One region of the Blautia fusiformis genome, then DNA from elsewhere that is predicted to be linked to it. Evidence: predicted binding sites of a transcription regulator. Region 1 holds the regulator's gene; each other region holds the start of a gene.
The links. The regulator Rex, encoded in region 1, represses fermentation and respiration genes when NADH is low (regulators of the CRP and FNR family bind a similar motif). The targets are predictions, from matches to a motif close to ATTGTTAANTANTTAACAAT.
Positions count from the first base shown of each region.

Region 1 (2,205 bases):
TCCAAGTCCCGGTCCGATCACGATCACATCACACCAGGATAGAAGCTGTTCATTGGATTCCTGATCAAAGCGGCTGCAGACCATAGCCTCCGGAAGGAGTATCTGCAGTGGGATCCTGTTGGCTTCCACAGTCTGGATCTTTACCATTCCCGCACCGGCACGAAGTGCTGCACTGGCGCTTAAATAAGCGGCTCCGCACATTCCCTCACTTCCGGTCACAAAGAGCACTTTTCCGAAGGTACCCTTGTTTCCGCCGGGATCACGTTCCGGAAACAGCTTCAGATCTTTATTTTCCAGACAGGCGGCAGATGCAGTCACAGCTTCTTGCTCATAGATCCCGATATCGGCGGTAACGATCCTTCCTGCATACAGTCTTCCCGGATAAAAGCAAAGACCTCTTTTCCGGTAGGCAAATGTGACAGTCAGATCGGCGCTGAAGGCAATTCCCATTTCCAGGCCAGTATCTCCGTTCACTCCTGACGGGATGTCAACTGCGATCTTTTTGGCCCTCGCACTGTTCATCTCATGGATGATATCAGCATAATGCCCCTCGATCGGACGCGTCAGGCCTACCCCAAACACGGCATCTACTATAGTAGTATATTCACTCCACTGCGGGTTATTCACCTCCGGGACACGATAACCGGAAGCGATCTTATACTGAAGAGCAGTCTCTCTGGTCATTTTATCTTTGTTTCCGACCATATAAAACTCTACCCGGATCCCCTTCAGATGGAACAATCTGGCAACAGCGATACCGTCACCGCCATTATTTCCGCTTCCGCAGACTACCAGGATCCTTTCGTCCTTCTGGAGATACTTTTCTGTTTCCTCTACCACCTTCAGTGCTGCCCGCTCCATCAGAACCTCGGAGGGAACTCCGATCTCACGGATCGTTGTGGAGTCCAGATCCTTCATTTCTTTGCAGGTAACAAGCTTCTTCATTCTGTCTTCTGCCTCCCCTCTGTCATAGAGAAAGCTGCCGTTTCCGGCAGCTTAACAATTCTTACTTATCCACATGTTCCTGCCTGTATTTACTGAGATTATAAGACAGTGTCATCAGACTCTCGGAAAGATGAACGTTCTCTACGATCACATCATCCGGTGTCTCAAGATCGAGATGTGCAAAATTCCAGATTGCCTTGATCCCGTTCTCCACCAGGATATCCGCCATTTCCTTGGCTTTATTCTTGGGAAGTGTCAGAATCGCGATCTCCACGTTATTCTCTCTCAGGAAAAACGGAAGCTCACTGAGCATTTGGATCTCAAGTCCACGGACTGCGATGCCCTCAAGCACAGGATTTACGTCAAAGATACCAACCAGCCTGAACCCGCGCTTCTCAAAATCCACATAATTGGCAAGTGCCTGTCCCAGATTACCGGCACCCAGGATGATCATCGGATGAACGGTATCCAGTCCCAGGATCTTACCGATCTCTGTATAAAGATAGTGTACATTATAGCCATACCCCTGCTGCCCAAAACCGCCAAAATTATTAAGATCCTGACGGATCTGAGAAGCTGTGGTATGCATCTTCTTACTTAATTCATTGGAAGAAATACGTTCTACATTATCTTCCATCAGCTCTCCTAAGTAGCGGTAATAGCGTGGCAGACGCTTAATCACCGCTTTCGAGATTTGTTTTGTCTCCACGATAGTTTTCCTCCTTACCTTACACTAGGTTAATTATAACGAATTGACATTTTCCTGTCAATTAAAGTTGTCTATTCTGTACAAATTTCTTTATATTTTTTCTAATAATTGATTTTTTCTTTGAAATCCCGGCAGTTTCCGTTATAATAGGTGGAGGATTTTTCCCTGTTCAGACATAAACAGGGGTGATTCTTTATACAGGAGGACAGTTTTTATGATTTTATCATGTCAGAATATATGCAAGGCCTTTGGCGAAAAAGTAATTTTAAATGATGCATCCTTTCACATTGAAGACCGTGAAAAGGCTGCTCTGATCGGCTGCAACGGTGCAGGAAAGACCACACTGCTGCGTATCATCATGCAGGAGCTTTCTGCTGATTCCGGTACCGTGGTGCTTGCCCGGGATAAAAATATCGGCTATCTTGCCCAGTACCAGGATATCCACGGACATCATACCATCTACGAAGAGCTTCTTACCACCAAGCAGCACATCATCGATATGGAACGCCGTATCCGCAATATGGAACAGGAAATGAACACGGTGACCGGTG
Region 1 is NZ_JAJEPT010000007.1:81,290-83,494, reverse strand. Features, by position in the region: gene LKD46_RS07920 (bifunctional ADP-dependent NAD(P)H-hydrate dehydratase/NAD(P)H-hydrate epimerase) at 1-945, opposite strand, end outside; gene LKD46_RS07915 (redox-sensing transcriptional repressor Rex) at 1,007-1,654, opposite strand; gene abc-f (ribosomal protection-like ABC-F family protein) at 1,869-2,205, shown strand, end outside.

Region 2 (2,205 bases), on a different contig from region 1:
GATATTGAAGTCAAAGATGTTTCCATTGCTGCGGATTCGTTCCGGGTTGATGGATTTCGGAATGACAGAAATTCCCTTCTGTATTGCCCAGCGAAGCCCGATCTGTGCAGGAGTCCTGGCATATTTGGTCCCCAGAACACACATTACATCATTATCAAAATATGCACCTCTTGCCAGAGGAGCATAAGCCTGTACCTGAATACCGAAAGCCTTGCAGTATTCGATCAGTTCAGCAGGGTAACACAAAGGATGGCACTCGATCTGGTTTACAGCAGGAATAACCCCGGATATCTTACGAAGCTCTTCCAGATGCCGGATATCAAAATTACTGACACCGATACTTAAAGCACGTCCAGATTCCAGAATGGATTCCAACTCTTTCCAGGTGCTCAAATAGCAGCCGGGAACCGGCCAGTGTATCAGATAGAGATCTACATAACTGACTTTCAGACGGTCGAGACTACGGGAAAAAGCTCCCTGGACATCGCCGAGACGCTGCGCATTGTTCCAGATCTTGCTGGTGATGAAAAGATCCTTTCTGGGAACTCCGCATTTGGCAATGGCACGTCCAACGCTTTCTTCATTTTTATAAACAGAAGCGGTATCGATCATGCGGTAGCCGGCGGAAATAGCAGAAGTGACTGCTGCTTCGGCCTGTACGTCATCGGGCAACTTGTATACGCCAAGCCCCAGAAGAGGCATTTCTCTGTCGTTGTTCAGAAAAACAGTTTCTTTCAAAATAATTCCTCCTTGTATGTTCTGCTTTCCATGCTTTTGCTATTATAGCACAAAAATATGAAAGAATCACATCAATTATATTACAAAAGTGATAAAGCTTAGAGTTGGACAGACGCGCAGACTGGGTAATAAGTTGTGGTTTGAAGAGACTAACTTCGTTAAAAATGAAACAATCGAGTTAATTTACTGTCAAAGTTTTTGGAAAAATAGGAAAAACAGCATATAATTTTGGCTATATTTTATAATTATTTTCTTGATAATAACAGTGAAAAGATGTATAATAAATTTAATTGATAAATTCTTGTCATGAGAGTGTCCGCCCAGCGGATACAGGAAAGGGGTATTTATGCATTTAATCAAAGATGAGAATGGCAATCTTGTTCAGCATGGACATGCAGACAGCCATGAACATACACATGAGCACACCCATGAGGACGGTGTGACTCACAGCCATACACACAGCCATGCGGAAGGAGATAACCATTGTCATACACACGGTGATGGACACTGCGGTTCCTGCGAGAGCGGTGACTGCAAGAATGAGACTGTAGCACTTCTTACCTACATGCTGCAGCATAACGAGCATCATGCCGCAGAACTTGATCAGATGGCTGACAATCTTAAGAAGCTTAACATGGATGCAGCTGCGAAGACGATCAAAGAGGCAGTTGCAGATTTTCAGAAAGGCAATATGAGACTTGGACTTGCCCTTACACTTGTTAAGGAAGAGTTGAAATAAAAACCGACAGAATAGTTTTGACAGCATAGTGGTTAAATGATGCCACTTATTTGGAGGAATGATTATGTGTCTTGCAACAGTATATAAGGAAGAAGATAATTCTGTGATCTTTAAGAATGTAAGCCGGATCGATGTAGACGGAAATAAATTGATCCTTCGAGATATCATGGGAGATGAGCGCGAGGTAGAAGGCAGTATCCTTATGGTGGATCTTGCAAACAGCATCGTGAAACTGCAGTGTGACTGATACAAATACGTGGAGGGACGATCAATGAAATTATCTGAAGCAATGAGAGAAAAAATGCTGCTTTCCTTTGAACTTTTTCCGCCAAAGACAGAAAAAGGTATGGCAAATCTGCCGGGAACCATTGAACATCTCATGAAGTATAGACCGGAGTATATTTCCTGTACATACGGTGCCGGCGGCGGAAATGTCGGTGCCAACAGGGAAGTATGCCAGATGATCAGGAATGCAGGAACTGTTCCTGTAACACACTTCACAGTGATCAAGAACACAAAAGAAGGAATCAGACAGCAGTTGGAACAGTATCTGGCAGATGGCGTTGACCATATGCTGGCACTTCGCGGAGATATTCCACTTGGTGAGACAACAACCTGCGGAGACTTCAATTATGCGACAGACCTTGTTAAATTTGTCCGTGATGAATTTGGCGATAAGTTCGAGATCGCAGTAGCCGGTTCACCGGAAGGCCATATCGCATGCAGAA
Region 2 is NZ_JAJEPT010000005.1:12,303-14,507, forward strand. Features, by position in the region: gene LKD46_RS05760 (aldo/keto reductase) at 1-738, opposite strand, end outside; gene LKD46_RS05765 (DUF8180 domain-containing protein) at 1,085-1,477, shown strand; gene LKD46_RS05770 (CooT family nickel-binding protein) at 1,542-1,724, shown strand; gene LKD46_RS05775 (methylenetetrahydrofolate reductase) at 1,749-2,205, shown strand, end outside.
Region 2: LKD46_RS05765 (DUF8180 domain-containing protein) is a predicted target of Rex. The motif match lies at 1,028-1,047, and genes of this name have one in related genera.

Region 3 (2,205 bases), on a different contig from region 1:
CTGTTAGCGCCGTAGCAGTTAACCTTTGCACGAAGTCCCTCAGAATAGGATTTACGGAATACTTCCTTAACCTCGTTCTTATATGGATCATACTCTGTCTCTACATATGTAAAGCCGTTGATACGGGAGATGATCTGAGCAGCATCTTTTCCAAGACCGTTCAGGATAACACGAAGAGGTTTTTTACGAACCTTGTTTGCTTTCTCAGCGATACCGATCGCACCCTCAGCTGCTGCGAAAGACTCATGTCCTGCAAGGAAACAGAAGCAGTCTGTCTCTTCCTCAAGGAGCATCTTTCCAAGGTTTCCATGTCCAAGACCTACTTTACGTGTGTCTGCAACGGATCCCGGGATACAGAAAGCCTGAAGACCTTCTCCGATAGCTGCAGCTGCATCAGCGGCTCTTCTGCAGCCTTTTTTGATCGCGATAGCTGCACCTACTGTGTAAGCCCAGCAAGCGTTCTCGAAGCAGATCGGCTGAATGCCTTTGATCTGATCGTAAACGTTCAGTCCTGCGTCTTTAGTGATTTTCTCAGCTTCTTCGATAGAAGCGATTCCATAGCTGTTTAAAACAGAATTGATCTTGTCAATTCGTCTCTCATATGATTCAAATAAAGCCATTTCCTGTAACCTCCTGATATTTTCACCTTACGAAGTGTAATTACTCTTTTCTTGGGTCGATGATCTTAACAGCATCTGCAACACGGCCGTACTGACCCTTTGCTTTCTCCCATGCTGTGTTCGGGTCATCACCTTTCTTAATGAAGTCAGTCATTTTTCCAAGGCTTACGAACTGATATCCGATGATCTCATCGTTCTCGTCAAGAGCGATACCTGTAACATAACCCTCAGCCATCTCAAGGTAACGAGGTCCTTTTTTCAGAGTTCCATACATTGTACCAACCTGAGAACGAAGTCCTTTTCCAAGGTCCTCAAGACCAGCGCCTACTGCAAGTCCGTCCTCGGAGAATGCAGACTGGGAACGTCCGTAAACGATCTGAAGGAAAAGCTCTCTCATAGCTGTATTGATTGCATCACATACAAGGTCTGTGTTCAGTGCCTCCATAACGGTAAGTCCTGGAAGGATCTCAGAAGCCATAGCTGCAGAGTGAGTCATTCCTGAACATCCGATTGTCTCAACAAGTGCCTCCTGGATGATTCCCTCTTTAACGTTAAGGGAAAGCTTACAAGCACCCTGCTGCGGAGCACACCAGCCAACACCGTGTGTAAATCCGGAGATATCCTTTACTTCTTTTGCCTGAACCCATTTTGCTTCTTCCGGGATCGGAGCGGCACCATGATGTACGCCCTGTGCCACTGGACACATTTCTTCTACTTCGCGTGAATAAATCATTTTAAAACTCCTTTCAAGTATAGATTGACCGATGTTATTGAGAAAAAAAGTTCGATAACACCCTATCGCTATTTTCTCACAAAACCGTTGTTTCGTCCAGTCATATTTGATAAAATTTTGCCATAAAACGCATAATATTGGTAGTTATTCCGGCAGTATTGCATGCCTAACTGTCAAATATTTCTGGCAACTACTGTATGTATGTGATAATATATTAGCAAGTTTAACCTTGGAGGTATATTTTTCATGAATGCATCTGTGGATTCTGTTTTTCCAGAAAAATACCGCATTCTCAGCGGAAGCGCTCTGAAGATGATCGCGATCATCACCATGCTGATCGATCATATCGGAGCTGTGCTGCTCAGTATGTATCAGCCTGCACAGAAAATCCTGTTTACACTTTTCGGCAGAGAATATACTGTATATCTTATTTTCCGCGATATCGGAAGAGCTGCTTTTCCCATCTTCTGTTTTCTCCTGCTGGAAGGCTTCCGTCATACACGGAGCCGGTTCCTCTATGGAAGAAATCTCCTTCTTTTTGCGCTGCTCTCAGAAATTCCGTGGAATCTGATGTTTACAAATACGCTGCGTTACGAAAGACAAAATGTGTTTTTTACGCTTTTCCTCGGATATCTGGCCTTTTGTGCCATTGAATATTTCCAGGCCAGACCTTCGATGCAGCTTCTCTGCATCCTGGGACTGCTTGTTGTTTCCATTTTTCTGAAAGCAGACTATGGATGGCGGGGGTATATCTTCCTGCTGATCATGTACTATATGCGAAACGATAAGCCAGGCCAGGCAATCCTCGGAAGCTGCTGGCTTTACTATGAATGGAGAGCCTCCTTTGCCTTT
Region 3 is NZ_JAJEPT010000004.1:59,519-61,723, reverse strand. Features, by position in the region: gene LKD46_RS04900 (GGGtGRT protein) at 1-620, opposite strand, end outside; gene LKD46_RS04895 (iron-sulfur cluster assembly scaffold protein) at 661-1,353, opposite strand; gene LKD46_RS04890 (TraX family protein) at 1,600-2,205, shown strand, end outside.
Region 3: LKD46_RS04895 (iron-sulfur cluster assembly scaffold protein) is a predicted target of Rex. The motif match lies at 1,556-1,575, and genes of this name have one in related genera.

Region 4 (2,205 bases), on a different contig from region 1:
GACGGTAAAGATCCTCTACCACAACGAGTGTCTGCGCTGCCTCGATCTGTTTCTTCAGCTCCGGAGTCAGCTTGCCCTGCTCCTCGATGCTGCCCAGAACCTGAGCCTTTTTATCCTCAAGATTTCTTAAATAAGTAAGTCTCTCATTAAGATTACGAAGCTGTTCATCGTTCAGTGTACCGGTTGCTTCCTTACGGTATCTGGAAATAAAAGGAATGGTGCAGCCTTCATCGATCAGCTTAACCGCTGCCTCGACCTGCCATTTCTCAACGTTCAATTCTCTGGTAATTACCTGAATAATATCCATTTTTATCTTTCTCCCGTTGTTTCAAATTTGCCTGAGGCTGCTTTTTCCTCTTTACACAGCTTCTGACATTTATCAAAGATCAATCTGTGCGATCACGTCCTTCAGAGCATTGGCGCTTGCATGAAGCTTCTCTGTCTCCTCCTCGGTCAGCGGAACACGAACGATACGTTTTACACCTTCCGGTCCGATAGAAGCCATGGTACTAAGACATACGTCTTCAACACCGTACTCTCCGTGAAGCATGGTTGATACACTGACTATTGTATCAGATGCTGCAAGAAGAAGCGAGCAAAGTCTGCAAACAGATACGGCTACCGCATAAAATGTAGCACCCTTCTTGGCGATCACAGTTGATCCTGAAGTATGAACATACTCCAGAACCTCTTCTCTGTCAAGTGGCTGCAGATCTTTCTGATCCTCATGAACGATCTTGTCAAACTCATCAAGGGTCGCACCTGCAACAAAGGCTCTGGACCACGGTACAAAGGAAGTATCTCCATGCTCTCCGAATACATAGGCGTGGATGTTTTTCTCAGATACACCGTAGTGCTGAGAAAGTCTGCAGCGGAGACGGGCCGTATCCAGGGCGGTTCCGGAACCAAGGATCTGATTTTCCGGCAGTCCGGAAAGCTTTGCAAATGCATAAGTCATAATATCACATGGATTACTTACGATAATATAAAGCGCTTTGGGAGCCACCTTTACGATCTCCGGAGTAATACTCTTCATAATGTTGACGTTGGTCTGTGTCAGCTCGATGCGAGTCTGTCCCGGTTTTCTGGCAATACCGGAAGTGATGATCACAATGTCAGAATCTACAGCATCCGGGTAATCTCCTGCCACGATGGAGATCGGCTCACGGAAACTGGTTCCCTGCTCAATATCCATAACCTCACCTTCAGCCTTATCTTTGTTAATATCGATCAGAACAATCTCTGATGCAATACTCCTCTGTGATAAGGTATAAGCGATAGTTGCTCCTACACTTCCTGCTCCGATGATCGTAATTTTACTGCTCATATTTGTTCTCCTTTCAGCGTTGTTTGTCATTTTAATAACAACTTTAATTACACACATTCAAACATAACATAAAACATTGCCCTGTGCAATAAAAATTTTATTGTATTTCTCAGGTTAATTCCCGCTAATTTGCATTTCAAATTATTTAAACCGATTGTATTTTCTGATATTTTCCCTATTATTCTGTATACATTCCTGTTATTTTTTTATCGATTTATAGAAGCAATTTCAGAAACCTAGCAAAAAACCTCTGAACTTCAAAAAAATCAAGAAGTCCAGAGGTTTCTTTCACCTCTTATTATTGGCTTAGATTCAGATGTTTATAGCTGCTCCAACGTTCACCCGGTTAATTCTTTGCCTGGGCAAGGGCCTTTTGTGCAGCGTCCAGGATCCCTTCGGAGGAATATGTGGCTCCGCTGACAGTATCGATTCCATCCGCCGACTGGTTTGCCATGATCTGAGAATAGATCGTGCTCCATGCAGGATCAAAAAATTCCGGTGTATCCTGATTTGTCTGCTCAATGGATACGATCTGGCCTCCTGAGATCGTAATTGTCAGATATGTTTTTCCTCCATATCCAAAAGCCGAGCCTGTATACGTTCCATCTCTGTACATTCCCACCGGTTCCGGTGCTTCCGTTGGCTCCGGTGTTGCATCCGGCTCATCTGTCCCTGGTGTTGGAGTTACATTGGGTTTTTCAGGAACCGGCGTCACATCCGGGTCGTCCGGCTCCGGCGTCGGGGTTGCTGCCGGCGTCTCTGTTGGCTTCGGTGTGGCCGTTGGTTTCGGCGTTGCCGTAGGTTTCGGTGTGGCTGTTGGCTTTGGTGTCGGTTTCTTTGTCGGAGTTGGTGTCGGTTTCTTTCCATACTCCGGATTG
Region 4 is NZ_JAJEPT010000019.1:7,898-10,102, reverse strand. Features, by position in the region: gene LKD46_RS14280 (Tex family protein) at 1-307, opposite strand, end outside; gene LKD46_RS14275 (L-lactate dehydrogenase) at 380-1,327, opposite strand; gene LKD46_RS14270 (FMN-binding protein) at 1,674-2,205, opposite strand, start outside.
Region 4: LKD46_RS14275 (L-lactate dehydrogenase) is a predicted target of Rex. The motif match lies at 1,350-1,369, and genes of this name have one in related genera.